Regions from separate parts of the Kitasatospora sp. HPM-01-4 genome, predicted to be linked through region 3. Evidence: riboswitches for the same ligand, from Rfam matches in the RefSeq annotation. Region 3 holds a riboswitch; each other region holds the start of a gene.
What was found. A riboswitch is a leader RNA that binds a small molecule or an ion and turns the genes downstream of it on or off. The one in region 3 is predicted to bind cyclic di-AMP.

Region 1 (7,147 bases), 1.3 Mb from region 3:
AGGCCAGGCATCTGCATCTGCGGGAACGTCACTTAGCCACCTGCTCAGTTGAATTGGACGGACTGGGGGCAGCCGTCACTTGTCGCAGTTTCACTGCGTGAATGTCGCTGTCTAAGGACCCTAACGCTCAGCCCGGGCCACGGAATCCCCCACACAGAACTGTTCGCTGTGAGCGCAGGGTCGGCATTCGAAAACAGCGAGCCCGGGCACCGAAAGGTGCCCGGGCTCGCCATCCGGAACTACGCGGGAACTCAGGCCTCGGTGGTCTCGGCAGCGGCCTCGTCGGCCTCGTCCTCGGCGTCGTCGAAGGAGACGACCTCACCGTTGGTGTCCTTGACGGTGGCGGCCTCGACCACGGTGGCCAGCGCCTTGCCGCGGGCGACCTCGCCGACCAGCAGCGGCACCTGGCCACCCTGGACGACCTGCTGGGCGAACTGGTCCGGGGTGAGACCCGAACCGGCGGCACGGCGGATCAGGTGCTCGGTGAGCTCCTCCTGGTTAACGCCGAGCTCCTCCTTCGCCACGATCGCGTCGAGCACGAACTGGGTCTTGATGCCCTTCTTCGCCTGCTCCTCGGTCTCGGCCAGGAACTCCTCCAGGGTCTTGCCCTGGGTGGTGAGGTAGGTGTCCAGGTTCAGACCCATGGGCTCCAGCTGGTGGTGCTCCAGGTTGTGGCGGCGGGTCTCGACCTCGTCCTTGAGGAGCTTGGCCGGGTACTCCATCTCGACCAGCTTCAGCAGCTCGTCCAGGACGCGCTCCTGGGCCTGGGTGGCCTGGTCGAACTCACGCATGCGCTCCAGGCGCTTGCGGGAGTCGGCCTTCAGCTCCTCCAGGGTGTCGAACTCGCTGGCCAGCTGGGCGAACTCGTCATCCAGCGCCGGGAGCTCCTTCTCCTGGACGGTCTTCACGGTGACGGTGACCTCGGAGCTCTTGCCGGCCTGGGTGCCGCCCTTGAGCTCGGTGGTGAAGGTCTTGGCCTCACCGGCGGACAGGCCGACGACGGCCTCGTCGATGCCGTCCAGCAGACGGCCGGAGCCGATCTCGTAGCTGACGTCGGAGGCGGTGCCGTCCTCCGGGACCTCGCCGTCGACCTTGGCCTCCAGGTCGACGATCACGACGTCGCCCTCGGCGGCGGCGCGCTCGACGTCCTTGACCGAGGAGAAGCGCTCACGCAGCTGCTCCAGGGACTTCTCTACGTCGGCGTCCTCGACCACGATCGGGTCGACCTCGACCTCGATGGCGGTGAAGTCCGGCAGGGTGATCTCCGGGCGGATGTCGACCTCGGCGGTGAACTTCAGGTCACCGCCGTCGGCGATCCGCTCGACACCCTCGATGTCGGTGATCTCGGGCTGACCGAGGACCTCGATCTTGCCCTCGTCGACGGCCTGCGTGTAGAAGCGCGGCAGGGCGTCGTTGACCGCCTCCTCCAGCACGGCGGCACGGCCGAAGCGCTGGTCGATGACGCGGGCCGGGATCTTGCCCTTGCGGAAGCCCGGGACCGAGACCTGCTGGTTGATCTTCTTGTACGCCGCGTCGAGGCTGGGCTTGAGCTCCTCGAAGGGCACCTCGACGGTGAGTCGAACCCGGGTCGGGTTCAGAGTCTCGACGGCGCTCTTCACGGTTGGGTCTCCTAAGGGCTTGCGGTCAGGTTGTCTCCGCCCGTCCGGCTCATCCGGCACGGGCGAGACGGGCGATGGGCGGTTGGGGCTGCATCTCCCGTACGTGGTGGACGGTGAGCGTGACTCCTCGCCCTCGGGCGGTCGACCTGCGCGTATGCACAGGGACTACCGGCCAGCGGCCCATCCTACCGGTACCACGAAAGGCGGACGCCAGGCCCGCCCGCGATCAGCGTGCCGCCGCCCGATCGGGCGCGGCCCCGGCGCACCGGACGCGGCCGCACGGCCACCGGCCGACCGACCCCCGGAAGGGCCCGATGTGTCGTCAACTGACCGGCGCCGCACACGGCTTCAAGAGCGAGGCCGTCCGGGAAAGCCAACAGGGCCCCGCCCGCTGACGAGACCCTGCCGCACTGTCGGGGTGACCGGATTCGAACCGACGACCTTCCGCTCCCAAAGCGGACGCGCTACCAAACTGCGCCACACCCCGTGGTGCCGAGAGGAAGCGTACACGTCGGCCGGGCCGCGCTCGCCGCTATATCGGGAGCCCACCGGACATGCCCGGAACCGAAAGCAGTGTGCAAGCAACCGACCGAACCAGGTAGGCTGACTCCGTCCTCGTGACCGACAGGTTCCCGGGGGCGTCGTATGCGCATGTATGCGGCACGCGGGTGTAGCTCAATGGTAGAGCCCCAGTCTTCCAAACTGGTCACGCGAGTTCGATTCTCGTCACCCGCTCCAGACACTTCGGCCCCGGGCCGACGGTTTCCACCGTCGGCCCGGGGCCGAAGTCGTGTTCCCAGCCCCGTCCGGGCTGAGTGCGTGTCAGAGGCGGACGCCGTGGCGCACCAGGTAGCTCACCGGGTTGATGTCGGAGCCGTAGGCCGGGCCGGTGCGGACCTCGAAGTGCAGGTGCGGGCCCTTGGCGTTGCCGGTGGCACCGGAACGGCCGATCTGCTGGCCGACGGCCACGGACTGACCGGCCCGGACGTTGATCGCCGAGAGGTGGGCGTACTCGGAGTACTTGCCGTCGGTGTGCCGGATGACGACCTGGTTTCCGTACGAGCCGCCCCAGCCCGCGGTGACCACGGTGCCGGTGGTGACGGCCCTGACGGGGGTGCCGGTGAAGACCAGGAAGTCCACGCCGGTGTGGTGGCCGCTGACCCACGAGGAGCCGGTCGCGTGGTACGGGGTGCCCAGGTGGGGGTTGGCCACCGGGGAGGTGTAGGCCGGGGCGGCCTGGGCCGCGGTGGCGGGCAGCGCCAGGGCGGCGCCGGTCGCGCCGGCGACCAGCGCGCGGCGGGCGAATCGGGGCAGCCGGGAACGGCGGGCGTCCTGCGCGAGCATGGGGAGTCCTCTCCGACGCCTGCGAGGTGAGCTGTCGGGTTCGGACCGGAAGTAGCCCGGCCGCCGGGAAGCGGCTTCACCCCTAGCCGGCCCGGTTCTCCGGGCGCGGCGACCTGCCTGTGGTTCCCCCGCTCCTGCCGTGCACTGCGCGAAGTGCGGCCTCCGGGCGGCGGCAGGACTCGGCGTTCCACCTGGCGGGCCGACCCGGACGATGACCGGGCTGGCTGAAGAAAAACCGATCCGACGTACACGGAGCAAGTTAGCCCCGCTTAGGCATAAGGAGCGCATAAGGACACCGGAGGCCGGCGGTCACTCTCCGGTCACGCCGAACCGCCGTGTGCAGCCGGATCGGTCACGGTCGGCCGGACGAATCCACACAGATCGTCATGGAATCCACACTCCGCATCAATCCGGACACCCTCCGGTGCGACCTGGAGATTCCCCGGTGAGCTGTGTCACGCCCACCGTGCCGGACACGGCTGACGGTCCGTTTCCCGCAGGGGCCCGCGGCCGATACCCTCGCGAGCGTTCGCCTTAACGATCATTTATTCGAGCTAGGAGCCCACCCGTGCGCCCGCAGGACCGTATGGCCGTCATCCAGCGCAGTGTGGTCCGCGAAATGGCGCAGTTCGGCGTGGAGTTCACGGTGGACGGCGAGGTGGTCCGCGGTCCCGGCACCACGGCGGTGGCGGTCCGCGAGCACCCGGGCCAGGGCGGGAGCGGCCATGTGGACCTCGGTTTCGTCCTCGACCTCGGGCGCGCGGACGCCCCCGTGGTCTGGGACTGCGCGGCCGGGCTCGGCAAGACCGAGGAGGAGAAGCTCGACAACGCCGTGAAGATGTGGGCCACCACCACCGCCTCGACCGTGGTGGAGCTGCTGGAGCACCGGGGCGAGCACGGGGACCACTACCGGCCCGCCGAGCTGGCGGGCTGGCGGGCGATCCAGGGTCCGGCGGCCGTCTTCGGGTTCGGCAACGAGCGACTGGCCGGCTGGCTGGCCGACCACCAGCCGCTGACCGCGATCGCCGAGGCGCTCGGCCCCAGGCTCACCGGCGGACAGCTGAACGGCGTGAAGCTGTTCCTCGGCGGCCGGGCCGGCGACGACATCGCCGAGGTCCGGTTGAACGGCGAGGTCTCGGAGGCCGCCTCGGCCGCACTGCACGCACTGGACTGGCCGCGCGGCGAGCGGTTCTGCTGGGCCCGCCTGTTCGTCCTGCTGATCCCCGAGGGCGGAGTGCAGCCGGAGCCCGTGTGCTCCGTCCCGGTGCCCGCACCCGTCGCGGCACCGGCGCCCAGGCCCGGACTGCTGGCCCGGGTCAGGCACGTACTGCGGTCCGCCCGGCGCTAGGGGTACTCGGTGACCGAGTACGGCCCGGGCCACGGCCGGCGTCACCCCCGCCGGGCACCCGGCGCCGCGCGCTGATCCGGGAGGACCGGCCGGACGGGTGTCGGCTCAGCCGGAGAAGGACTTGAGGCTGTTGGCCACCGAGGTGAGGAAGTTCTTGATCGGCTCCGCCGCCGTGGAGGCACTGAGCATGAATCCGAAGAGGGCCGAAATGATCGCGTGACTGGTCTTCAACTGCTTGTTGCGGATGAAGATGAAGACGAGGGCACCGAACAGCACCAGTGCGGAGACGGAGAGCACCACCCGGACTCACTTCCTTACTACGTTGCGGGGTTTCATCCGGAAACCCTGTGGCGACGCCGGAGCCCGGCCTGTCTGGCGGGGCACGGCCGTGTGGCGCCGACCGAGAGCCGCATGCAACGCCCCCCATCCCCCGACTACCGATACCGACCAGTCCCGCCCACCGACTCAGTGTGGTCGGTCATGCCGACTGCGTAAAGGCGTAGCCGAAAGCCCGGCTGGAAGTTCCTGGCATGTGAGACGAATTTCCGCCGACCGAGACGATAGCCCAGGGCTTCTGACGAACTGTCGGCAGGGGCTCCCCCACCGGCCCGGTCAGCGGTGATCCAGTGGTCGGGCAGCGGCGGCGGCACCGCGTCGGGGGCCCGTCAGGATTGGCCGAAGATCGGCTGCCGGACTTGACACACCTGTCCGGTGTTCGAATCCACTGCCGCCCGGGCACCGGCACCGGCCGGTACCGCCTCGCACCGCTCCGTGCCGCCTCACTGACGCCAGAGCAGCAGCACCGCCCGGTCGTCGTTGACGTCCTTGGCCACGGTCTCGATCAGCCGGACCGCCGCACCACGGCTGCCGCTCTGCAGCAGCGCCCCGGCGACCAGCCGGTCGGCCTCGCCCATCAGCCGGTCCATGCCCTCGGACAGATCGCGCCCGGGCACCTCGACCATACCGTCGGTGCAGAGCATCAGCAGGTCGCCGCGGTCCAGCCGGCCCCGCACTCCCTCGAACTTGGCGCCGTCGTAGATCCCGAGCAGCGGCCCCTCGGCCGCCTCCTTGACCTCCCAGCGTCCCGCTCCCGACCGCCGCTGCATCCCCGGCAGGTGCCCGGCCGAGAGCAGCTCGTACTCACCGGTGTCCAAGTCCAGCACCAGATGGACGGCGGTGGCGAAGCCCTCCTCCCAGTCCTGCCGCAGCAGGTAGCCGTTGGCGGCGGGCAGGAACTCGTGCGCGGGCAGCGAGCCGAGCAGGCCGCCGAAGGCGCCGGACAGCAGCAGGGCGCGCGAGCCGGCGTCCATGCCCTTGCCGGAGACGTCCGCCAGGACGCACTCCAGCACCCGCCGCCCCGGCCCGGTCCTGGCGGCCACCACGAAGTCACCGGAGAAGGACTGGCCGCCGGCCGGGCGCAGCGCCATGTCCGCGTACCAGCCCTCGGGCAGCACGGGGACCTGGCTCTGCACCCGCAGCCGTTCGCGCAGGTCGAAGAGCATGGTGCCGCCGCCGCGCCAGGGCACGCCGACCCGGCTGCGGAACTGCGCCAGCAGCAGGCCGGCCACCCCGACCGCGCCGACCACCAGGGCCGCGCCGGGGGTGACGCCGAAGACATAGCTCTCGGGGTGCTCGCTGGCCACTCGCTCGCCGGTGTGGATCACCGACTCGGTGGACAGGCCCAGCGCGGCGGCCGCGTACAGCAGCACCAGGGTGCCCGGTCGCAGCAGCAGGGAGCCGGCCAGGATCGGCAGGACCAGCGCGGTGGGAGTCACCCAGGCGGGGAACCAGACGTTCAGCACCACGAGCAGCGGGATGGTCGCCAGGAACGCGGCGAAGGCGAGCCAGTCGGAGGCGTCGCCGCGGAAGTAGTCCACCCCGGTCCGGCGCAGCGTGCGCCGGGCCCGGTACAGCCTGGTGCGCAGCCGGGCCGTCCAGGGGTCCGCGGTCGCCGTCGCGGCGGGCCCCTTCGCAGTCGTCTGGGGCGGTGCGCCCGGCGTGCTGCCAGCCATGGGCTCCGACCTTATCCACAGGCCCGGGGCGGCGTCGACGGGTGTGGCGTGTCGGGCGGGTTGCGCCGCCCCTCGCGGGCGCCTTTCGGCCGCCGGCCAGGGAGGCCACCGAGCCTGTGGGGCACGGCCGTTGGGAATATGGCGGGAAATCGGTCGCGCCCGGCGAAACCGGTGACAGCCGATGGCGGTGCGCGAGCCGGGCTCGGGGTGCCTCGGCGGGGTGACACCGGCGGCGCTCGGCGCGGCCGGGGGTCACCGGGCTGCGCGAGGGCGCGCCGGCGGAGGCGTCCCGGGTGGTTCACCCGGGATGTCGCGACCGGCCGCCGCACGGGCTCCGAGCACCCGTACGGCAGCCTGCGCGAGCCCGGCCGGGATCAGCCCTGCGGGTGGTGGGCCGGGATCGGGGGGAGCTCGCCGGTGGTCTCGTACTCGCTCAGCATGGCGATCCGGCGGGTGTGGCGCGGCTCGCCGCTGTACGGGGTGTTGAGGAAGACCTCGACGAAGCGGGTCGACTCCTCCACGGTGTGCATCCGGCCGCCGATGCTGATCACGTTGGCGTTGTTGTGCTCACGGCCGAGCGAGGCGGTCTGCTCGCTCCAGGCGAGCGCGGCACGCACGCCCTTCACCTTGTTGGCGGCGATCGCCTCGCCGTTGCCCGAGCCGCCGATCACGATGCCCAGCGCCTCGGGGTCGGCGGCGGTGCGCTCGGCGGCGCGCAGGCAGAACGGCGGGTAGTCGTCCTCGGCGTCGTAGATGTGCGGACCGCAGTCGATCGGCTCGTGGCCGTTCTCCTTCAGCCACTGGACGAGGTGGTTCTTGAGGTC
Region 2 (7,147 bases), 2.0 Mb from region 3:
CCCGTCTGCTGCCGAGGGCGCGGGCCGAACTCGGCGACGCCGCACCGCCGGTGCGCACCATCCGCGCGATCTACGCCCGCACCCTGCTCCAGGAGGGCCGGTACCGGGCGGCGCTGCCCGAGTACCGCGTGCTCGCCGCCACGGTCGCGGCCGAGTACGGGGCGCGGCACCCGGAGGCCCTCGACGCGCGCCGGAAGGCCGCCGGCTGCCTTGAGCACCTGGGGCAGGGGCCCGAGGCCCGCGCCGAGTACCAGGCGCTGCTGGCCGAGTACCAGGCCCGGCTGGACGCCGGACTGGACACCGATCCCGAGCCGGCCCTCGAACTGCGCGAGCGCATCGGCCTGTTGGCGGCAGCGGCGGGTGAGGTCGAGGAGGCCTGGCAGGGGCTGCTGCAACTGCTCTTCGACCGCGAGCGGCGGCTCGGGCCGCACCATCCCGACGTCAGGCGCCTGCGGCAGAGCCTGGACCAGTTGAACGCCCGCCGTACCGGGACCGGTCCGGTCGCTCCGCCCACGGCCGGCCCGCGTGCCGTCGATCCCCGTGCCGTCGATCCCCGTGCCGTCGATCCCCGGGTGGCGGGGTGGCCCGCGCCCGGGCCGGTTCCCGGGACTGGCGTTCGCTGAGCGGCTGTCCGACCGACCCGGCGTACCCCGTTCGGCCCAAGGTCTGGGCAAGGCGTCGTGCCGCTCCCTATTGTCTGTACCTGCCAGGAGAACCATCGGACACCGCACCAGCCACACCGTTCCTCCGCGCCCCGGCCCGGAGGCACCCATGTTCGGGAGGCCACACGTGATCCGTACCAACTCCGCCCAGCGCCGCACCCGTACCGCCGCCGGTGCCGTCGGCGTCCTGATCGCCGCGGCCGCCCTCACCGCCTGCGGCGGCAGTCCGGCGCACCAGGGGGCGGCGGCCGTGGTCGGCGGGCAGCGGATCACCATCGCGACCGTGGAGGCCAAGGTGACCGCGCTGCGGGACGAGGTCCTGGCCCAGGGCGGCGGGCCGCGTACCGAGCGCGCCGGGCTGACCAAGCGCACGGTGTCCGACCTGGTCCTCGACCGGGTCGTCGACCAGGCCCTGTCCGACCGCCGGCTGGATGTCACCGAGACCGAGGTCACCCAGGCGCGGGACTCCGACGCGAAACTGCTCGGAGGTCAGGACGAGCTCCAGCGGGAACTGCTCCTCAAGCAGGGGGTCACCAGCGGGGACACCGACGCCTTCTACCGCCAGCAGCTCGGTATCCACAAGCTGGCCGCCGCCGAGGGCAAGGACGCCAGGACGGCGGAGGGTGACGCGGTGGTCCGCGGGGCCCTCGCCACGGCCGGCCGGGAACTGAGGATCGTGGTCAACCCCCGCTACGGCGCCTGGGACCCGCAGCAGATCGCCCTGGTCGACACCGCCGAGGACTGGCTGCCGCAGCGCACCGCCGCCGCCTGAGCCCGCCCCGGGCACCCGGAGCTCCGGTACCGGGCTCCGGCCGGGCCCGTGGACGGGACCGGGGCGGGCGGGGGCGCGAAGAACCGCGCGAAGGTGGGGGCACGGCACCGGCGCCCTCCGCTCCGCGCGGTTTCGCGCGGGCCCTGGTCGGCTGCCCGGCCCTCGGCCCAGCAGGTAGGTTCGGAGCGTGGACGACACCGCGAAGCTGATCCTGCTCACCACCACCCACCGAGTCGCCCCCGGCCTGCTGTCCTGGCCGGCCTGGGAAGCCCTGCGCGGGGCCGCCCGGGTGCTGGCCGCCGATCCGGCGCACCCGCAGCTGCCCGCACTCCGCCAGGCCGGGGTCGAGGTGGAGCTGGTCGGGCAGGACAGCGCCCCGGCACTGGCCCGGTTGCTGACCGAGGCGGCCCCGGCGGTCTGGCTCGGCAGCCCGGACGGCGATCCGGGTCTGACCGACGCGCTGGCCCGGATCGCGGTCGAGGAGGCGGGGAAGGCCCCGGAGATCGAGATCCTCCCCGGTTCGTACGACCTCCCCGGTGCCAGGCTGCTCGACCTGGTCTCGGTGATGGACCGGCTGCGCTCGCCCGGCGGCTGCCCCTGGGACGCCGAGCAGACCCATGCCTCGCTGGTGAAGTACCTGGTGGAGGAGGCGTTCGAGCTGGTCGAGGCGATCGAGGAGGACGACCGGGAGACCCTGCGCGAGGAGCTCGGGGACGTGCTGCTCCAGGTGTTCTTCCACTCGAGGATCGCCGAGGAGCACCCCGAGGACCCGTTCACCATCGACGACGTGGCCGGGGACATCGTCGAGAAGCTGATGTACCGCCACCCGCATGTCTTCGGTGACGTCGAGGCGTCCGGGACGGCGCAGGTCGAGGCCAACTGGGAGCAGCTCAAGGCGGCCGAGAAGCAGCGCGAGTCGGTCCTGGACGGGGTGCCGGCCGGACTGCCCGCACTGGCGTACGCGGCCAAGCTGGTCTCCCGGGTCCGCCGGGCCGGCTTCACGGGGGTACCGGACGAGCCGTACGAGCTGCCAGCCGAGCTCACGCCCGAGTCGGCCGGAGCGCTGGTCCTCGCCGTCGTCCAGCGGGCCCATGACGCGGGGGTCGACGTGGACGCGGCCCTCCGTGCGGCCGCCCGTGCGTACCGCAGCGCCGTGCGCGCCGCCGAGGGACTCACCACCGACTGACGGCGCGCCTCGGGGCCGAGCGCACTCGCCCGTCAGCGGCAGGGGCGGTCACCCCTTCATCGGCAGGGGGCGACCGAGCCGGCCGCACCCCTGAGCAGTGCCCCGGTGCCCTTCCCGAGCACCGGGGCCCGGAGGGTCAGACGGACTGGGGCTGGTCGACGCGGCGGCGCTGGGCCGGGACGACCTCGCTGATGGCGTCGCCCACCAGGGCGAGGAGTTCGGCCAGCGGGTCGAGGTGGTCCGGCAGGTCGCAGAGGGCGACGATCCGCTCGCCGTCGGGGCCGGAGACGCAGAACAGGTCGATCGGGCCGAGGTGCTTCGCGGCGGTCCCCACCAGCGCCGCGATGTCGCTGGGCTGGTGGATGTCGCTGGACACGCCGACCACCGGGCAGCCGGGCCGGTCGAGTTCGGCGGCGAGGTCCTCGGCGACACCGGCGCGCAGGTCGGCGACCAGGATCCCGGCGGCACCCGCAGCGGCGAACCGGCGGGCCAGCCCGTCCCCGGACCCGCCTTCGAGTACCGCGATGACCACCACTGCCCCGGCTACTCGCATGGCCTGCTCCTCCTTAGAGCCGCACCCCGTGGACGGCCCCGCACTGCCGTCCATCAGAGTCATTGCGGAGGATCGTAGGCACTGCTCGACCCTCCGCGACACTCATTACCCGGCAGGTGACCAGGCTCACTCCTGAGAGGGCGGACCGGTACGCCCGCCAGCGGCGTTATCCGGACGTCACGACCCTGTCATCCTCGCGCCCCCTACCGACAGCCCCACGGCCCCCTGTCCGTCCCCTGTCCACCTTCCGTCGGGACGCCGACCCACCGCCGCTCAGGCGCCGTCCGCCCGCGTGGAGCCGCCCGCCCGCCGCCGGATACCGTCGTGACATGCCGGAAACGCCCGAATCCACCCCGCAGCCCGCACTCTTCACCTGGGAGTTCGCCGCCGACCCCTATCCCGCGTACGCCTGGCTGCGCGAGCACAGCCCGGTGCACCGCACCACGCTGCCCAGCGGGGTGGAGGCCTGGCTGGTCACCCGGTACGCGGACGCCCGGCAGGCGCTGGCCGACAGCAGACTGTCCAAAAACCCCGCCCACCACAGCGAGCAGGCGCACCGCAGCGGCCGGGTCGGCATCCCGGGGGAGCGGCAGGCGGACCTGATGACCCACCTGCTGAACATCGACCCGCCGGACCACACCCGGCTGCGGCGGCTGGTGTCGAAGGCGTTCACCCCGCGCCGGGTGGCCGAGTTCGAGCCGAGGGTGCAACAGCTGACGGACCGGCTGATCGACGGCTTCGCCGGGCGCGGTTCGGCCGACCTGATCCACGAGTTCGCCTTCCCGCTCCCCATCTACGCGATCTGCGACCTGCTGGGCGTCCCTCCAGAGGACCAGGACGACTTCCGGGACTGGGCCGGCATGATGATCCGGCACCACGGCGGCCAGCGCGGCGGTGTGGGCCGGGCGGTGAAGCGGATGCGTTCGTACCTGGCCGAGCTGATCCACCGCAAGCGGGCCGACCTCGGGGACGACCTGATCTCCGGTCTGATCCGGGCCAGCGACCACGGCGAGCACCTGACCGAGAACGAGGCCGCCGCGATGGCCTTCATCCTCCTCTTCGCCGGCTTCGAGACCACCGTCAACCTGATCGGCAACGGTGTGTACGCACTGCTGCGCAACCCCGGGCAGCTGGCCCTGCTGCAGGAGTCGATCGGGCGCGGCGAGCAGGAGCTGCTGGCCACCGGGGTGGAGGAACTGCTGCGCTACGACGGCCCGGTGGAGCTGGCCACCTGGCGGTTCGCGACCCGTCCGCTGAGCATCGGCGGGGTGGAGATCCCGGCCGGCGACCCGGTGCTGGTGGTGCTGGCGGCCGCGGACCGCGATCCGGCCAGGTTCGCCGAGGAGAACACGCTCGATCTGGCGCGGAAGGACAACCCGCATCTGGGGTTCGGCCACGGCATCCACTACTGCATCGGCGCGCCGCTGGCCCGGCTCGAGGGCCAGCGGGCACTGGCGACCCTGCTGACCCGGCTGCCGGATCTCCGGCTCGCCGCGGATCCCGCCGAACTGCGCTGGCGCGGCGGTCTCATCATGCGTGGCCTGCGCGAACTCCCGGTTTCATTTACCGCGCGGCAGGGCTGATCTTCCCCGTAATCCGGCCGTCATTCTCAGGATTTCGGTGAGATGTGCCACATGGCGTCCAGGGACTTCCGGACACCCGGCAAACCGGGCGTGTCGGGCTGACGGAGTGTCGGGTTAGTCCGATTTGGGAACCTCTGAATACGCATCAAACCGGACAAAGTTGCACCGTTTGTAGGCATACATAAACTGACTGTAATTCCCGTGTGATGTACGGGATATGAGCTTGTGATTGATACGAAGGTATGCGTAGTCTCCGTGGAGTTCGCACTGCGAACCCCGCTGCGAGGAACGCCAAACCTTGCCCGCCGCGCTTCGGGACACCGACCAGAACCCTTGGGCAAGGGCGGGGGACCCAGGTTATTCCGCCGTTCTCACGGCTTGGGGTGAAGCCGCGTCAGCAGGGCAGGAGGCACTCCTGTCCCGCCCGCCGCGGCCGGGCCAACCTCCCGGTCCGAACCCGACAGCTCACCTCGCAGGCGTGCGGAGAGGACACCTTCATGCTGTTCACCGGTTCGGGCCGTCATCGTCGCAAGACCCAGACCGAGAAGGCCATCGCCGCGGCCGGTGTGGCCGGCGTCGGTCTCGCGCTGCCGCTGCTCACCGCCACCGGCGCACACGCCGCCTCCGTGACGACCTGGGACAAGGTCGCGGACTGCGAGAGCGGCGGCGACTGGAGCATCAACACCGGCAACGGCTTCTACGGCGGCCTCCAGTTCACCTCCAGCACGTGGAAGGCGTACGGCGGCGGCCAGTACGCCGGCCAGGCCAACCAGGCGACCAAGGGTCAGCAGATCGCGATCGCGGAGAAGGTCCTCGCCTCGCAGGGTCCCGGCGCCTGGCCGGTCTGCTCGGTCAAGGCCGGTCTGGCCAGGGGCGGTTCCGCCGCCGACGTCGACACCGGCAGCCACAGCGGCTCCAAGTCCGGCTCCTCCGGCGGCCAGAGCAGCGCCAAGAGCTACAAGAAGCAGTCCTCGCAGGACACTTCGCCGCAGAGCGCCACCCCGTCCTTCCCGGGCAAGGCCGGTTACGACGCCGCCTCCGGCAAGTACTGGTACCAGAAGAACGGCGGCTGGTACTGGACCAGCCACCAGAGCATCTACAACCAGTTCGCCGGCGGTGCCGCCGCCAAGGCCCCGGCCCAGAGCCCGGCCCCGGCCGCGGCCCCGGCCGCCGCCACCACGCAGAGCGCGGCCACCGGCGGCTACACCGTCAAGGAGGGTGACACCCTGTCGGGCATCGCCCAGGCCCAGCACCTCTCCGGCGGCTGGCAGCACCTCTACGAGAGCAACAGCGCCACCATCGGAGGCGACGCCAACCTGATCCTCCCCGGCCAGGTGCTGAAGCTGGGCTGACCCCCGGCGGCATGAGGGGCCGTTTCCGCAGCCGTCGCGGGAACGGCCCCGTCCGCCCTCGTCGCCTCCCTGTCATCATTCAGGTGAACTACCGGCGAGTAGAGCGGCCACACGATGAGACGGGACCAAGGGCAGCGTGGCCCGGCGGCCCGGTGCGGTTAGGCTCTGGTCGTAACGACTCCGCAACCGTCCGCAGACCGCACCCCCTGTCCGCTGGACCTGCTTCCGCTAGGAGATGCCTCGTGCCGTCCATTGATGTCGTCGTAGCCCGTGAGATTCTCGACTCGCGCGGCAACCCCACGGTCGAGGTCGAGGTCGGCCTCGACGACGGCAGCACCGGCCGTGCCGCTGTCCCGTCCGGCGCCTCCACCGGTGCCTTCGAGGCCCTGGAGCTTCGTGACGGCGACAAGAGCCGCTACTTCGGCAAGGGCGTGGAGAAGGCCGTCCTCGCCGTCATCGAGCAGATCGGCCCGGAGCTGGTCGGCTACGACGCCACCGAGCAGCGCCTGATCGACCAGGCCATGCTCGACCTGGACGCCACCCCGGACAAGTCCTCGCTCGGCGCCAACGCCATCCTGGGCGTCTCCCTCGCCGTGGCGCACGCCGCCTCCGAGGCCAGCGACCTGCCGCTGTTCCGCTACCTCGGCGGCCCGAACGCGCACGTGCTGCCCGTTCCGATGATGAACATCCTCAACGGCGGTTCGCACGCGGACTCCAACGTCGACATCCAGGAGTTCATGATCGCGCCGATCGGCGCCGAGTCGTTCTCCGAGGCCGTCCGCTGGGGCGTCGAGGTCTACCACACCCTCAAGGCCGTGCTGAAGGACCGCGGTCTGTCCACCGGCCTGGGCGACGAGGGCGGCTTCGCCCCGAACCTGGACTCCAACCGCGAGGCCCTGGACCTCATCACCGAGGCCATCAAGAAGGCCGGCTACACCCCGGGCAAGGACATCGCCCTGGCCCTGGACGTCGCCGCCACCGAGTTCTACAAGGACGGCGCCTACCAGTTCGAGGGCAAGGCGCTCTCCGCGTCCGAGCT
Region 3 (7,147 bases):
GCGGACGGACGCCGGCCCGCGGACGGCCCCGAACGGCCACCGCCGACTCCGCGCGACCCCGAGGCGAGCGACCCCGAGGCGAGCGGCCCCGAGGCGAGCGGCCCCGAGGCGAGCGGCCCCGAAGCGAACAGCCCCGAAGCGAACAGCCCCCGGAAACGATGGAGGCCGCCGTGGTGATCGATCCCACGACGGCCTGTAGCAAGAGAGTTGACGGGTGGTTCAGCCCGCCAGATGGTCGAACTCCCCGTCCTTCGCGCCGAGCAGCATCGCGGCGATCTCCGCCCGGGTGTAAATCAGCGCCGGCCCCTCGGGAAACCGCGAGTTGCGCATCGCCACTTCACCGCCCGGCAGTGCGGCGAACTCCACGCAGTTACCCTGCGAATTGCTGTACCGGCTCTTCTGCCAGACCACACCATCGAGGTCCGTGGCCGCCATGCCGTTGTACGTTTCCTGCATCTCTTGCACCGGATTCTCCAGACCTGCCGGGCTTACGCCCTACTTGACGCGATGATAGCTCCAGTGCACGTGCATCAGCACGGGACATTGCTTGTGCAGCCGAGCGTGTCGGAATGTACGCCAACCACTCCGCTTGACCGTCTTTGACGGAACGTAAGTGGACATAGCCCGGCGAATCGGAGCCCGGCCGATGACTGCCCGTACCGGGCCTGCGCCACCGTGTTGATCTTCGTAGGCCGGGCGTCGGACGCACGGTCCGCCGCCCGCGATCACCTGTGAGACACGTCACCAGGGACGGGAGCTGACGGGGTTTCGGTTGCGTGATGCGACCGACCGTCAGCAAGGATTGGGTAATTTGGTGGTAATTGTCCCGGTTACTAGCAGGTTCGATGTCAACTCTCGGGATCCGGATGCAGTCCTGCCTGCCGAATGTCCTACGATCTCCGCCATGAGCACCGCAGCCATCCCGGGCGCGCCACTGCCCGTCCGCACTCCAGGCTCCCGTGCGCGGGGGCGCCACCGCCGTCCTGAGCGCCCCGAGGTCCCTGCCGGTTCCCCGGCCCTGCTGCTTGCCGTCCCCGCCGCGGCCGGACCCGAGGCAAGCCCGATCGTCGAGGAACTGCTGTCCATCGTGCGCGGCGAGCAGCCGGGCACCGAGACCGCCGCCGGCTACCTGGTCGGCGAGCACCTTGCCGCCGGTGCGCCGGAGGGCGACACGGAGAACGGCGACCAGGCCGCCCCCACCGTGGCCGCAGTACTCGCCCAGGCCGCCGAGGCGGGCCTGCCGGCACCCGTCGTGATCCCGCTGCTGGCCGGCCCGCACGACTTCCTGACGGCTCTGTACAGGCTGGCCGACGAGACGGGAGCCGCCGTCACCGATGCGCTCGGCCCGCACCCACTGCTGGCCGAAGCCGTGCACGTGCGGCTCTCCGAGGCCGGTCTGGCCCGCGCCGACCGCGCCCGACTGTTCGCCATCACCACCGCGGCCGACGGTGTGGTACTGACCGTCGTCGGCGGCGAGGAGGCCGCCGCGGCGGCCGGAATCACCGGTGTACTGCTGGCCGCCCGGCTCGCGGTGCCCGTGGTGGCCGCCGCCCTGGACGTACCGGGCTCGGTGGCCGCCGCGGTCGAGCACCTGAAGGCCACCGGTTCACAGCGTCCCGCGCTCGCCCCACTGGTCATCGGCCCGGAGGCCGACCCCGAGCTGCTGGCCACGGCGGCCGAGGAGACCGGCTGCCCGAGCGCGGCCCCGCTCGGCGCCTACCCGACCGTCGGTCAGCTGATCGCCTCCACCTACCTGAGCGCACTGAACATCCCGGGCCCGGGTGAGGCCCCTGCCGCCGTCGCGGAACAGCCCGCCGGCTGAGCGCCCGACAGACCCGTTCGAGAGGCCCCCTCCGAGGGGCCTCTCGGCGTTTCCGGGCCCGCCGGGGGCCATCCGGCACCCGGGACCCCAAGGGCGCGCCCGTCCGCCGGTCCCGCCTCCGAGAGCCGTACGGCCGGGGGCGGGTGGAGAGTTGGTGAACTCACTGCGACATCCACCCCATCAACTCACAATTCGGACATTTGCCACCACCCTCTTCATCGGGCGGCGCCGACCCGGATTCCGCTCCCCCGGGGACTTCTCAAAAGTTTCACAACCGGTTGCCCGATCCGGGCCGAAATTGCCGTGGCATCACCTGAAAGGCAGGCAGATCGCAACCCGTGCAGATCGCCTGAGAGAGGCCCATCGAATTTCCAGGAAATGTCCATTCGCATTCGATCTTGAGGAATCGGCGAATAGCCTGTGAGGGAACTCACAGGTGTTTGCAGTTTCAACTTAAGTCTGCTTAACGTGCTCCCCGTTCGTTGACACACGGACCCAGCTCATCCGGAACGCCGAGTCCTGCCGCCGGAGCAGTTGGTACCGCAGAACGCACCTACGGCAGGGGCGGGGGAACCAGGTAAGTCGCCCGAGAGGCGGTCAGCAGTGGCCGACTCCGGGCTTGGGGTGAAGCCGTGCGCAGCACGGCCGGGCAACTCCAGCCCGAATCCGACAGCTCACCTCGCAGGCGTGGGAGAGGAACGCACACCTTCATGCTGCCCATCAACGCCAACAAGCGTGCCCGCCGTCTGATCGCCGCCACCGGTGTGGTCGGTCTCGGCCTCTCGATCCCCGCCCTCGTCGCGTCCGGCGCGTCCGCCGCCTCCGTCTCCACCTGGGACAAGGTCGCGCAGTGCGAGAGCGGCGGCGACTGGGGCATCAACACCGGCAACGGCTTCTACGGCGGCCTCCAGTTCACCTCCTCCACCTGGGCCGCCTTCGGTGGCACCCAGTACGCCCCGCAGGCCAACCAGGCGACCAAGGCGCAGCAGATCGCCGTCGCCGAGAAGGTTCTCGCCTCGCAGGGCCCCGGCGCCTGGCCGGTCTGCTCGGTGAAGGCCGGTCTGACCAAGGGCGGCGCCGCCGCCCAGGTCGACACCTCCGCTCCGGCCGCCGCCCCGAGCACCGCCGCGACCACCGCGCCGAAGACCGCGCAGGCTCCCGCCGCCAAGCGGCAGAGCGCCCCGGCCGCCGCCGGGCAGGCCACGAACGGCACCAAGTACACCGTGGTGGACGGCGACTGGCTGTCGAGCATCGCCACGAAGAACAGCGTCGACGGTGGCTGGCAGAAGCTGTACGACCTCAACCGGTCGGTGCTGACCCAGGGTCCGGACGTCATCTTCCCGGGCCAGCAGCTGGCTCTCGGCGGCACCGCCACCGCCGCGCCGCAGCAGGACGCCCCGAAGCCGGCCCCCAAGCAGAGCAGCAGCCCCAGCACCCCGGCTCCGGCTCCGGCCCCGGCCCCGGCCAAGCCCGCCGCTCCGGCCGCGCCCGCGACCGGCAGCAAGGCCGCCGCGATCAACTTCGCGCTCTCCAAGGTCGGCCAGGCCTACGTCTACGGCGGCAGCAGCGACGGTGGCTGGGACTGCTCCGGCCTGACCCAGGCCGCGTTCCGCCAGGCCGGCATCTCGCTTCCGCGAGTCGCCGCCGACCAGGCCGATGCCTCCACCCGCGTCTCGCTGGACAGCCTGCAGCCGGGCGACCTGCTGTTCTGGTCCAACAACGGCAGCAACTCGGGCGTCTACCACGTCGCCATCTACATCGGTGACGGCAAGTACGTCGAGGCCGCCAACCCGAAGTCGGGCGTGAAGACCGAGACCATCGCCAACTGGGCCCCGGACTTCGCCGGCCGCGTCTGACGGTCTCCGGACACTCCCTGAGCGGTTCCACCGCAAGGCCGCTGTCCCCGGTGCTCTGGTCGGCGCCGGGGACAGCGGCCTCTGCCGGTACGGCTGCCGGCGCGGGGAGTCCCACGAAGGCCCCCCGGCCCGGGCAGGGGCTCCCTCCGGGCGGTTCCCGCGCCCTGCGAGGAGGGGAGCGCGGGCACTCGGCGAGTCCGCGTCAGGGTGGCAGGCTGGCCAAGCGGTTCCCGCGCCCCTAGAGTGCGTGGTCGCACCCAACTGCCGCAGGGGAGGGGAACGGCCATGGCACGGGTCACCATCAGTCTCGACAGCGATCTGGCGATCGAGGTCATGCTGCTGACCGGCACCAGGAGTCCGCAGGATGCGGTCGAGTTGGTCGTCCGCGACTATCTGGCCGCCGGCCGCCGTACCGAGGCCCGCACCGGCGATGCCGCCGACGCACACCGGGTCGGCGAGGAGAGGCGCACCCCGCAGGAGGGCTGAGCAGCGGTCATCCGGCCTTTCCCGGCTCCGCCTCGCCCTCCTCCGCGCGGTCCGTGCTCCCGCCCTTGCCCCGTCTCCTGTCGTGCCGGGGCCAGCGGGCGCGGGTGAAGACCATGAGACCCGCGAAGATCACTGCCGCGATGACCGCGCCGATCAGGGTCGAGCCGCGGAACCAGGGCGCCCTGACGTCCATCACCCGCTGTCCGGCGTGTGCTCCGCTGCCGGTGCCCACCACGACGCCCAGCGTCCAGAGGTTGGGCAGTGCCAGCACCAGCGCGAGGATCAGCCAGCTGAGCGTCACCTTCCAGGACCGTCGCCGGTGCAGACCGGCCCAGGCCGCCAGCAGCGGCAGCAGCGTGAAGCAGATTCCGAAGACGAGCCCCAGCAGCAGTCCCACGCTCAGGTGCCCGTTCACCATGGAGCCCACCCGCTGCGACCACCAGCGCGGCACCGTCGCGGCCCAGCCGAAGTAGACGATCACCCCGGCGACCACCAGTCCCACGCCGAGCAGCAGCCGCCTGCGCCAGATCGGCCACGCGGCGTTCTCCACCGTCCGGGGAGTCCGACCAGCTCTCATGTCTCGATGCTGGCCACAGTCGGCCCCCGCCCGCAGCGCGAGCCGAGGACCGTTGCCCTCCCGAGGACGGCGGACGGGCCCAGCGGCCGGTCGAACACCGGCGGACCGGCGCTACTCCATCCGGGCGACCCCGGATCCCCGAACCCCACGTCCGCACATCCGCACGTCACGGCAGCACGTCGGCCCGCCGGGCAGTACACCCGACGGGCCGACGTGGTCCGGGACCTCCCGGGAACCTCAGTGCGCCCTGGCCCCCGTGGAGCCGCGCATCACCAGTTCCGGCTGGAACATGAACTCGGCGCGCTGCCCGGGGTTCCCTCCGACCTCCTCGAGGAGTGCGTCCACCGCGGCCGTGGCCATCGCCTCGACCGGCTGGCGGATGGTGGTCAGCGGCGGCTCGGTGAAGGCGATCAGCGGCGAGTCGTCGAAGCCGACCACCGAGACGTCCTGCGGCACCGACAGGCCGCGCTGACGGACCGCGCGGATCGCGCCGAGCGCCATCATGTCGCTGCCGCAGACGATCGCCGTGCAGCCCTGGTCCAGCAGGGCGCCCGCGGCCGCGTGCCCGCCCTCCACGCTGAACAGCGTGTGGTGGACCAGGGCTTCGGCCTCCTCCTGGGTCCTGCCGAGCAGTTCCTGGACGGCCGCTGTGAATCCCTCGATCTTGCGCAGCACCGGCACGTACCGGCGCTGGCCGACGGCCAGGCCGATCTTCTCGTGCCCGAGCTCGACCAGATGCTGCACGGCCATCCACATCGCGGCCCGGTCGTCCGGCGAGATGAACGGCGCCGAGATCTTCTCGCTGTAGCCGTTGATCAGGACGAACGGCACCTGGCGACCGGTCAGTCTGTTGTACCGGTCGTGGTCGGCGGTGGTGTCCGCGTGCAGCCCGGAGACGAAGACGATGCCCGCGACGCCGCGGTCGACCAGCATCTCGACCAGTTCGTCCTCGGTCGACCCGCCCGGGGTCTGGGTGCACAGCACCGGCGTGAAGCCGTGGCGGCTGAGCACCTGCTCGATCACCTGCGCCAGCGCGGGGAAGATCGGATTGCTCAGCTCCGGGGTGATCAGCCCGATCAGGCCGGCACTGCGCTGGCGCAGCCGGGTCGGCCGCTCGTAGCCGAGCACGTCGAGCGCCGCCAGCACGTTCTGCCGTGTGGTGGCGGAGACGCCTGCCTTGCCGTTGAGGACGCGGCTGACGGTGGCCTCGCTGACCCCCGCCTGCGCCGCGATGTCCGAGAGTCGCGCCGTAGTCACGGTCCCGAAGCCTATTGCAACCATGTCAGACCGCCCACCATGTGGTGCTGTCCGCCTGCAGTACGGCCTGGTCACCGGTGACCTCGGTGTTCCCGGTGGAGCAGAGCAGGACCCTGCCGGGCGCGGTGACGGTGACCGCCTCGGCGGTGGTGTTCACGGTGCAGACGAAGGAGCCGCCCTCCTCGCCCGTGGCGCTGTCCCGGCGGAAGGCCAGCGTGCCCTCGGGGCTGTCCAGCCAGGTCACCTCGGTGCCGCCGCCGAGTGCGGGCTGGGCCCGGCGGACGGCGAGGGCGGAGCGGTAGAGCTCCAGGGTGGAGGTCGGGTCGCCGGTCTGCGCCTCGACGCTGAGTGCCGCCCACTCGGCGGGCTGGGGCAGCCAGCTGGGGCCGCCGGCGGTCGGGCCGAAGCCGTACGGGGCCTCGGTGCCGGACCACGGGATCGGCACCCGGCAGCCGTCGCGGAAGCCGTCCTGGCCGGCCTTGCGGAAGAAGGAGGGGTCCTGGCGGACCTCGTCGGGCAGGTCGGTGACGTCCGGCAGGCCGAGCTCCTCGCCCTGGTAGAGGTAGGCGGAGCCGGGCAGGGCGAGCATCAGCAGGGTGGCGGCGCGGGCGCGGCGCAGGCCGAGTTCGCGGTCGCCGGGGGTGCGGATCTGGGTATTGCCGGGCGGGTTGCCGAAGCGGGTGGCGTGCCGGGTGACGTCGTGGTTGGAGAGCACCCAGGTGGTGGGGGCGTCCACCGGCCGCATCGAGTCCAGCGAGAGGTCGATGACCTCGCGCAGTGCGGCGGAGTCCCAGTAGGTGCTCAGGTACTGGAAGTTGAAGGCCTGGTGCAGCTCGTCGGAGCGGACGTAGTTGGCGGTGCGCTGGACGGTCGGGGTCCAGGCCTCGGCGACGCCGATCCGCTCGCCCGGGTACTCGTCGAGGATCCTCCGCCAGGAGCGGTAGATCTCGTGCACGCCGTCCTGGTCGAAGAACGGCATCACGTCGTTGCCGAGCAGCTTGAGCTGGTCGCCCGCGCCTATGTCGGGCAGGCCCTCGGCCTTGACCAGGCCGTGCGCGACGTCGATCCGGAAGCCGTCCACGCCCATGTCCAGCCAGAACCGCAGGATGGAGCGGAACTCGTCGGCGACGGCCGGGTTCTCCCAGTTGA
Region 4 (7,147 bases), 540 kb from region 3:
ACGGTGAAGAACACCGCCATCACCGGCACACGCTCGCGCCAGGCCGGATGCAGTGTGAAGACCCACAGCATCCAGACCGCGGCCAGCGCGCACAGGGCCAGGTCGATGAAGAGGGACCCGCCCGAGGACCGCCGCTCGGCGACCACCGTGACGACGGTCAGGACCGCCAGCAGCGCATATGGCACAACGGTCGCCGACACGAGTCGGTGTCGCACCGGACCCCTCATCCACGCCCCCTCAAGCTGCCGTTCCACCGGACAATCTAGCCGTGACCGGCGCGGGCTATCCGGAGGCGAACAGCGAGCGCAGGTGCCTGCCGTTGACGATCGCCACGACGCCCAGGAGGAGCAGTCCGCACGCGCCCTGCTCGATCCTCATCCACAGCGGCAGGAGATTGGGGAGCGGCACGAGGACGGCGATGGCCGCGACCATGGCGCCCGAGGCTATTCGGAGCCGCAGATACGCCCGGCGGTGGCCGCGCGAGGCGCCGACGACGAAGGAGAGCATCAGCAGGGAGGTGAGGACGACGATCGTGCCCCGGATCCAGACCGTCGCGTTCACCAGCCCGGGATCACGGCGGAGCAGGCAGGCGGCCACGAGGGTGAGCAGGCTGAGGGCGATGTAGCCGCCGACGAGGCGCTTCATGGTGCGAAAAGCCGTCAGGCTGCGTGGATGGCTCGGGAGTTGGTCGGACGGGGCGGCGGGCTGTGCGTTGCGGGTGTTCACGGTGGGTCTTCTCCTCTCTCGGGTGGCCTCCAGCGTCGCAACGCCACGGCAGTCCGCGCATCGGTCGATCTACCGGAACCGCGGCTGAACCGCTGTACCGACCGGAAGGCCGAGCCGGTCCACCGTTCGGCTGACCGGCTCTCAGCACACGGTGTCCGCCTCCGGGTTCGGTCCGACCCCGCCGGTCCCGCCTCCGACCCCGCCGGTCCCCGGCCGACCCGGCCACCGATCCCCCGCCGACCCGGCCGTCGACTACGGTTGGGTGACTTGACCAGCGAAGGCACGGAGGGGACGGATGCCCGGAGTACTGGCCGCCGAACCGTCCGGGCTCGCGTTGTGGGGAGCGCTGAGGGCGCGCCCGATCCGCTTCCTGTACTCGGGCTGGCCGTGGCGCTGCTGGGCGTACCTGCTGAGCGGGGCGCTGCTGGGCACGGTCACCCTCGTGCTGCTGGCGGTGCTGCTGGTCCTGGGAGTCGGACTCTCGGTCGTCGGGATCGGGCTGGTCATCCTCGCGCTCACCGCGCTGGCCGGGATACCCGTGGGCGCCGTCGAGCGGCGGCGGATGCGGCTGGTGGAGCCGGAGACCGTACCGAGCCCGCACCCCGTGCTGGCGGCCGGGCCCGGCCACGGGGTCGCCCACCGGGTACGGACCCGGCTGCGCGAGCGCGCGACCTGGCGCGAACTGGGCCACGCCGGCGCGCTGGCGCTGGTCTTCGCGGCCATCGACCTCGCGTTCACCGCGCTGCTGGCCCTGTCCTTCGTGTTCCTGGTCTCGCCGCTGGTCGTGGCCGCCCTGGCACCCGAGACGGTGATGCTCCTACCCGGGCACGCGGTGGACGGACCGGTGGAGGCCCTGCTCGGCGGCGCGGCCGGACTGCTCGGCCTGGTGTGCTGCGCCTATCTGGGCGCGCTGCTGACCGGTGCCCAGATCGGGCTGTCCCGGCTGCTGCTGGCCGCCCGGGAGGCCGAGCCGGCCGGGCAGGTGGTCGAACTCACCCGCTCCCGCGCCCGGTTGGCCGACGCCTTCGAGAGCGAACGCCGGCGCATCGAGCGTGATCTGCACGACGGCGCGCAACAGCAACTCGTCGCGCTGACCATGACCCTGGGCCTGGTGCGGCTGAGGCTCGGCGCCGGCCAGGGCGAGGCGGCGGCCGAGCTGGCCGCCCGCGCGCAGGGTGAGGCCCGCCGGGCACTGGACCAACTCCGCGACCTGGTGCGGGGAATCCACCCCCGGGTGCTCGCCGACCACGGCCTGGCGGCCGCCGTCGCCGAGGTCGCGGTACGCAACCCGATCCCGGTCCGGGTGGACCTCGACCTGCCGTACCGGCTGCCCGAACAGGTCGAGACCATGGCCTACTTCAGCGTCACCGAGGCGCTCGCCAACGCCGCCAAGCACAGTGGCGCCACCCGGGTCACCGTCGCCGGACACCACGCCGACGGCCTGCTCTCGCTGCTGATCAGCGACGACGGGCGCGGCGGCGCGGATCCGGCGGCCGGCGGCGGACTCCAGGGCCTGGCCGACCGGCTGGCGATCCTGCAGGGCCGGCTGCTGCTGACCAGTCCGGCCGGCGGACCCACCCGGCTGCGAGTCGAAGTCCCCTGCTCCGCCCGGGAGGTGGCGTGCTCCGCATAGTCCTGGCCGAGGATTCCGTCCTGCTCAGGGCGGGCCTGGTCGAACTGCTCACCCTCGGCGGCCATCAGGTCACCGCCGCCGTCGGGGACGCCGAGGAGCTGGTCCGCGCGGTGGACGCGGACCTTCCCGACCTCGTCCTCACCGACGTCCGGATGCCACCGGGTTACGGCGACGAGGGCCTGCGGGCCGTCCTCGAACTGCGCACCCGGCACCCCGAGTTGCCGGTGGTGGTGCTCTCCCAGTACGTCGCCACCGCCTACGCCGCCCAGCTCCTGTCGGGCGGTGACCCGGGCCGGGGCGGACTCGGCTACCTGCTCAAGGACCGGGTCGGTGAGGTGGCCGAGTTCCTGGACGCGCTGCGCCGGGTGGCCGACGGCCGGACCGTCATCGACCCCGAGGTCGTCAGGACCCTGCTCACCCAGCGGTCCGCCGGCAGCTCCGCCGCCCGGGCGCTCGACCGGCTGACTCCCAGGGAACGCGAAGTCCTCGCCCTGATGGCCGAGGGCCGCAACAACCAGTCCATCGCCCGGGAGCTGGTCGTCACCGAGGCCGCCGTGGTCAAACACGCGGGCAACATCTTCACCAAACTCGATCTCGACCCGACCGACGGCAACCGCCGTGTCCTCGCCGTCCTCGCCCACCTCCGCGCCGACGGCGGGTAGCCGGCGTAGCCGGGGCTCCGGTCGGAGCCCCGGCAGGGGCGGGGTGCGGCCCGGCGGTCCCGGTCAGTCGGTGGCCACGGACCGCAGGTCGCGCAGGGTGGCGGTGAGTGCCCACGCGAGCAGTACCAGCGCCGCCCCCGCCGCCACCGCGATGTGGTCGGGGGTCTGACGGGCCGCCGAGGCCGCGAGGACGACCGATCCGGTGAGCACGCCGGCCGCGGTCAGGCTCCACAGGCCCAGGCGGAGTCGCCCGGACGGGGGCGCTGCGACCACGGTCCCGCCGAGGCCCGCGAAGAACCGGCAGGTCTGGACGGCTCCGGCGGCCAGGGTGGTCCAGTAGGCGAAGACGGCGAGGTGGTGCCAGGGGCCCGTGGCGAGCGAGGGCGCTCCGAGGCGCACCACGGCCACCATGCCCGCCCCGACCAGGGCGGGGGCGGCGAGCCGGCGGAGCGCCCGGCCGGCCAGTGCGGTCGCGGCGGCGCGGGTCGGGCGGGGGAGCGGCGCGACGAGGGCGAGGCCGAGCAGGAACAGGACGGTGCAGGTGTTCCCTGCCCAGGTGCCGCCGGGGGCGGAGGTGAACCGGGCGCCCTGCGCGGTGGCGACGCGCCCTGACAGTGCGCCGAGCGCAGCGACCGTTATGGCCAGCGTGGCCGCCCGTTGGCGGCGCTGGGCGTGGTGGTCGGCGGGCCAGATCGCGGGGTGCAGCCACATGTCCGCGATGCCGACGGCCAGGCTCGGCCAGGCCCGCCAGCCGGCCGCCCGGGCGTCCTCCTCGAGCGCCTCGCCCCACCGCTCCCGGAACACGCCGGGGTAGAGCCGGACCAGGCCTCGGTGGAGACTCAAGCCGGGCTCACCCCCAGGCTCCGCAGTCCAGCCCTGGCGACCTTCGCCATGGACCGCAGTTCCTGTTCAAGTACCTGGCGGCCCTTGGGAGTCAGCCGTACGGGCCGCTGGCGTCCCTGCTCCTCGGCGGGCTCGATCAGCTGCTTGGCCTCCAGCCGGCTGAGTGCCCCGTACAGGCTCCCGGGGCCCAGTCGTTCTCCGACCAGTTCCTCGATCGCCGTGTTGATGGCGTAGCCGTGCAGCGGCCCGTCGGCCAGCACGCACAGCACCAGAGTCTGGGCGTCGTTCGCCTGCATCCGCCGCGCTCCTCTCCCTCTTGGGCGAAACGGTACTACGCGGTGTGTACTGTGCCGCCACGCCTGACAGTGAGGCCCTCTTGCTGCTGCGAGCAGCCCGTCCGTCCACCGTGCCGGTCGCGGCGACGGCGGCCGCCGACCGGGGATGCGGCCGGCCGGCTCCGATGGCCGAGGGTCGCAGTACCCGGTGTCGGGGCCGGGGAAGTCGGGTCAGAAAGGTGTCCGATTAGGTCGTTTATGGGCAATGTGTCACTGAATATGGCAATCAGTCAGCTTTTCATGCCATTTCTATGTGAGGTGCGTAATACGAACTTGTGTCCGGCGGGTGGAACTGCCTAGCGTTCAGGCTGTTCGCACCTGCGGACCCTGCCGCCGGGACGCCGAGTCCTGTCCACCGGTCGGCAGGACGTCGAGCAGTGCACCGGGCAGGAGCGGGGGAACCAGGTAGTTCGCCGCGCCCTGCCCAGCCCGCTCCCGGGCTCGGTGGGTCGCGGCTCGGGGTGAAGCCGTTCTGTGTGCGGCCGGGCTACCTCACGGCCCGAACCCGACAGCTCACCTCGCAGGCGTCGCAGAGGAACGCCCCATGCTGACTTCAGGTTCCGGCCGGCATCGCCGTGCGCGCCGGAGTTACACCCCGCGTCTTGCCGCCACCGCCGGGATCGCCGGCGCCGGTCTCATGCTGCCGCTGCTGAGTGCGAGCGGAGCCTCCGCGGCGCCCGGCTCCCACACCTACGCGAGCTACGCCGGGTGGCAGGAGCACCACCAGTACCACCACCAGGCCGGCTCCGGGGGGCAGCGCCACCAGGCCGGCTCGCACACCGCGCCGCACGCCGCGCGGCCCGCCGGTCAGGCTCCCGCCGGGAAGTCCCACGCCTCCCCGACCGCTTCGGCCACCCAGGCCCCGGACACCGAGAGCGCGCAGCCCGCCGCCGACTACCAGGGCTCCCACGGCGCGCGGCCGACCGCTCAGGCCTCGACCCCGTCGTCCGACGCCTCCGCTCCGTCGTCCGAGGCGTCCGCCCCGTCGTCGCCGTCCGCGTCCCCGTCGGCTCCGGCCGGCCAGGCCCCCGCCGCCACCCCCACGGCCACGCCCACCGCCCCGTCCGCGACGAGCGGTTCGAGTTCGGACGCCGTACAGCAGGTGCTCAGCCTGATCAACCAGGCACGGGCCGCCCAGGGCCTGCCCGCCTACACCATCACGGCGGGTCTGACCCGCAGCGCCGAGGCCCACAACCAGACGATGGCCGGCGGCTGTGGCATGTCCCACCAGTGCCCGGGCGAGGCCGAGTTGGGAGCGCGGGAGACGGCCGCGGGCGTCCAGTGGAACGCCATCGGGGAGAACATAGGTTACGGCGGCGGGGTCGGCTCCGCCGCCCAGGACATCGCCGCGATGGCCGTCAGTCTGACCCAGGACATGCTGAACGAGACGCCGCCGGACGACGGCCACCGCAAGAACATCCTCAGCGGCGAGTTCAGCCACATCGGCATCGCCGTCTACCGGGATGCCCACGGCACCGTCTGGCTCACCCAGGACTTCTCCAACTGACCTGTCCTGTAAGGACATCGGCCGAGATGGCCCGGTCCTCTCCCCGGCAGGGCCCGCCGCCCCGTTCCCTCGGGCGGCGGGCCCTGCCGGACGGTGCGGTGTCGGGAGGTGGTGTCGAAGGCGGGGCGTGTCCATCGGGTGCGCGACCGGGATCGCCCGGGCGGTTCCGTGTGGGTGGCGTTCCTTGTCGATGCACGTTCACCTCCAGTCCGATCTGATGGTTAGCGGCCCAGCTCGGGTGGGCAGAATGCATCCGGTTCGTCCTCGCACGCTCCCCACGTACGCTGCACGCGCTGGTCCGCGCCTGTGCACCACCCCATCGCACCGCAGCACCACCTTCCGCCTCCGCGCCGCACCACCCGCCTCCGCACCACCCGCCGCCCAGTGCAAGGCCCGGCGTACAGCTCCGCCGGGTGAGAGAGGGGCCGAGATGTCGTTACCTGTTGGCAGAGCCGCCGTGCTGGGAGGCAGCCTGGCCGGGCTGCTGCACGCCTGGGTCCTCGCCGAGGCGGGCTGGCAGGTGACCCTGGTGGAGCGCGACCGCCGACCGGGCAGGGCCGAGTTCGCCGGGGGAGTCCCGCAGGCCCGCCAGGCCCACCTGCTGATGCCGGCCGGACTGGATGCCATCGAGCGGCTGCTGCCCGGCACGACCGAGCTGCTCATCGACGCGGGGGCGCAGCGCCTCGGCCTGCCCAGCGACATCCGCTGGCTCACGCCGGCCGGCTGGCTCCCCTCCTTCTCGCCGCGGCACACCATCGTCAGTCTCACCCGCCCCCTGATCGACTGGGCGCTGCGCCACCAGGTGCTGTCGCACCCGGGTATCGAGGCGCGTGAGGGAGTCGACGCCGTCGGGCTCACCGTCGCCGGACCCCGGATCGCCGGAGTCCGCTACCGGCGGCGCGGCGACCGTGACCGGACCGAGTCGGTGCTGCCCGCGGAGGTGGTGGTCGATGCCACCGGCCGTACGTCCCGAACTCCTCACTGGCTGAACGACCTTGGGCTCGACGCGCCCGAGGAGAGCGTGATGGACGGCGGGGTCAGCTACTCGACCGGGCTGTTCCGCAGGGCCGAGGGGGGCCTGTCCGCCGGCCGTGCGCTCTACCTCCAGCCCCGGCCCGGGCGCAATCCGCGCTTCGGGCTGCTGTTCCCGGTGGAGGGGGACCGCTGGATGGTGACGGTCGGCGGGATGCGCGGCTTCACCGCACCCACCGACCTCGACGGATTCCTCGCCTTCAGCCGGGAGTTGCGCACACCGGACCTGTACGAGCTGCTCAAGGGCCTCGAACCGGTCGCCCCGATCCACGGCTTCCGCCCGCCGCCCAGCCGGCGGCGGCACTACGAGCGGCTGGCCGGTCTACCCGAGGGGCTGCTGGTGGTCGGCGACGCTGCCTGCACCTTCAACCCGATGTACGGGCAGGGCATGTCGGTGGCGGCCCGGTCC

Region 1: it holds a riboswitch for cyclic di-AMP, as region 3 does, so the genes downstream of both, ACSMTC_RS25410 (M23 family metallopeptidase) here and ACSMTC_RS31395 (transglycosylase family protein) in region 3, are expected to answer to the same signal.
Region 2: it holds a riboswitch for cyclic di-AMP, as region 3 does, so the genes downstream of both, ACSMTC_RS22400 (transglycosylase family protein) here and ACSMTC_RS31395 (transglycosylase family protein) in region 3, are expected to answer to the same signal.
Region 4: it holds a riboswitch for cyclic di-AMP, as region 3 does, so the genes downstream of both, ACSMTC_RS29060 (CAP domain-containing protein) here and ACSMTC_RS31395 (transglycosylase family protein) in region 3, are expected to answer to the same signal.

The regions. Positions count from the first base shown of each region.
Region 1 covers NZ_JBPQGP010000005.1:5,854,786-5,861,932, reverse strand. Annotated here, with positions in the region: gene ACSMTC_RS25430 (ATP-dependent Clp protease proteolytic subunit) at 1-11, opposite strand, end outside; gene tig (trigger factor) at 252-1,619, opposite strand; tRNA gene ACSMTC_RS25420 (tRNA-Pro) at 2,033-2,106, opposite strand; tRNA gene ACSMTC_RS25415 (tRNA-Gly) at 2,284-2,357, shown strand; partial or broken gene ACSMTC_RS25410 (M23 family metallopeptidase) at 2,442-2,843, opposite strand; cyclic di-AMP (ydaO/yuaA leader) riboswitch at 2,967-3,124, opposite strand; gene ACSMTC_RS25405 (DUF6348 family protein) at 3,532-4,311, shown strand; gene ACSMTC_RS25400 (hypothetical protein) at 4,417-4,611, opposite strand; gene ACSMTC_RS25395 (PP2C family protein-serine/threonine phosphatase) at 5,091-6,323, opposite strand; gene ACSMTC_RS25390 (ribose-5-phosphate isomerase) at 6,698-7,147, opposite strand, start outside.
Region 2 covers NZ_JBPQGP010000005.1:5,140,588-5,147,734, forward strand. Annotated here, with positions in the region: gene ACSMTC_RS22375 (protein kinase domain-containing protein) at 1-623, shown strand, start outside; gene ACSMTC_RS22380 (SurA N-terminal domain-containing protein) at 790-1,434, shown strand; gene ACSMTC_RS22385 (nucleoside triphosphate pyrophosphohydrolase) at 1,622-2,620, shown strand; gene ACSMTC_RS22390 (SDR family NAD(P)-dependent oxidoreductase) at 2,757-3,173, opposite strand; gene ACSMTC_RS22395 (cytochrome P450 family protein) at 3,503-4,756, shown strand; cyclic di-AMP (ydaO/yuaA leader) riboswitch at 5,068-5,249, shown strand; gene ACSMTC_RS22400 (transglycosylase family protein) at 5,254-6,108, shown strand; gene eno (phosphopyruvate hydratase) at 6,351-7,147, shown strand, end outside.
Region 3 covers NZ_JBPQGP010000005.1:7,181,508-7,188,654, reverse strand. Annotated here, with positions in the region: gene ACSMTC_RS31405 (DUF397 domain-containing protein) at 220-456, opposite strand; gene ACSMTC_RS31400 (sirohydrochlorin chelatase family protein) at 905-1,822, shown strand; cyclic di-AMP (ydaO/yuaA leader) riboswitch at 2,354-2,525, shown strand; gene ACSMTC_RS31395 (transglycosylase family protein) at 2,533-3,678, shown strand; gene ACSMTC_RS31390 (hypothetical protein) at 3,964-4,164, shown strand; gene ACSMTC_RS31385 (hypothetical protein) at 4,172-4,741, opposite strand; gene ACSMTC_RS31380 (LacI family DNA-binding transcriptional regulator) at 4,979-6,022, opposite strand; gene ACSMTC_RS31375 (glycoside hydrolase family 13 protein) at 6,024-7,147, opposite strand, start outside.
Region 4 covers NZ_JBPQGP010000005.1:6,638,801-6,645,947, forward strand. Annotated here, with positions in the region: gene ACSMTC_RS29030 (sensor histidine kinase) at 1-215, opposite strand, end outside; gene ACSMTC_RS29035 (hypothetical protein) at 283-726, opposite strand; gene ACSMTC_RS29040 (sensor histidine kinase) at 1,022-2,359, shown strand; gene ACSMTC_RS29045 (response regulator) at 2,347-3,021, shown strand; gene ACSMTC_RS29050 (hypothetical protein) at 3,085-3,864, opposite strand; gene ACSMTC_RS29055 (PadR family transcriptional regulator) at 3,861-4,160, opposite strand; cyclic di-AMP (ydaO/yuaA leader) riboswitch at 4,570-4,741, shown strand; gene ACSMTC_RS29060 (CAP domain-containing protein) at 4,744-5,706, shown strand; gene ACSMTC_RS29065 (NAD(P)/FAD-dependent oxidoreductase) at 6,137-7,147, shown strand, end outside.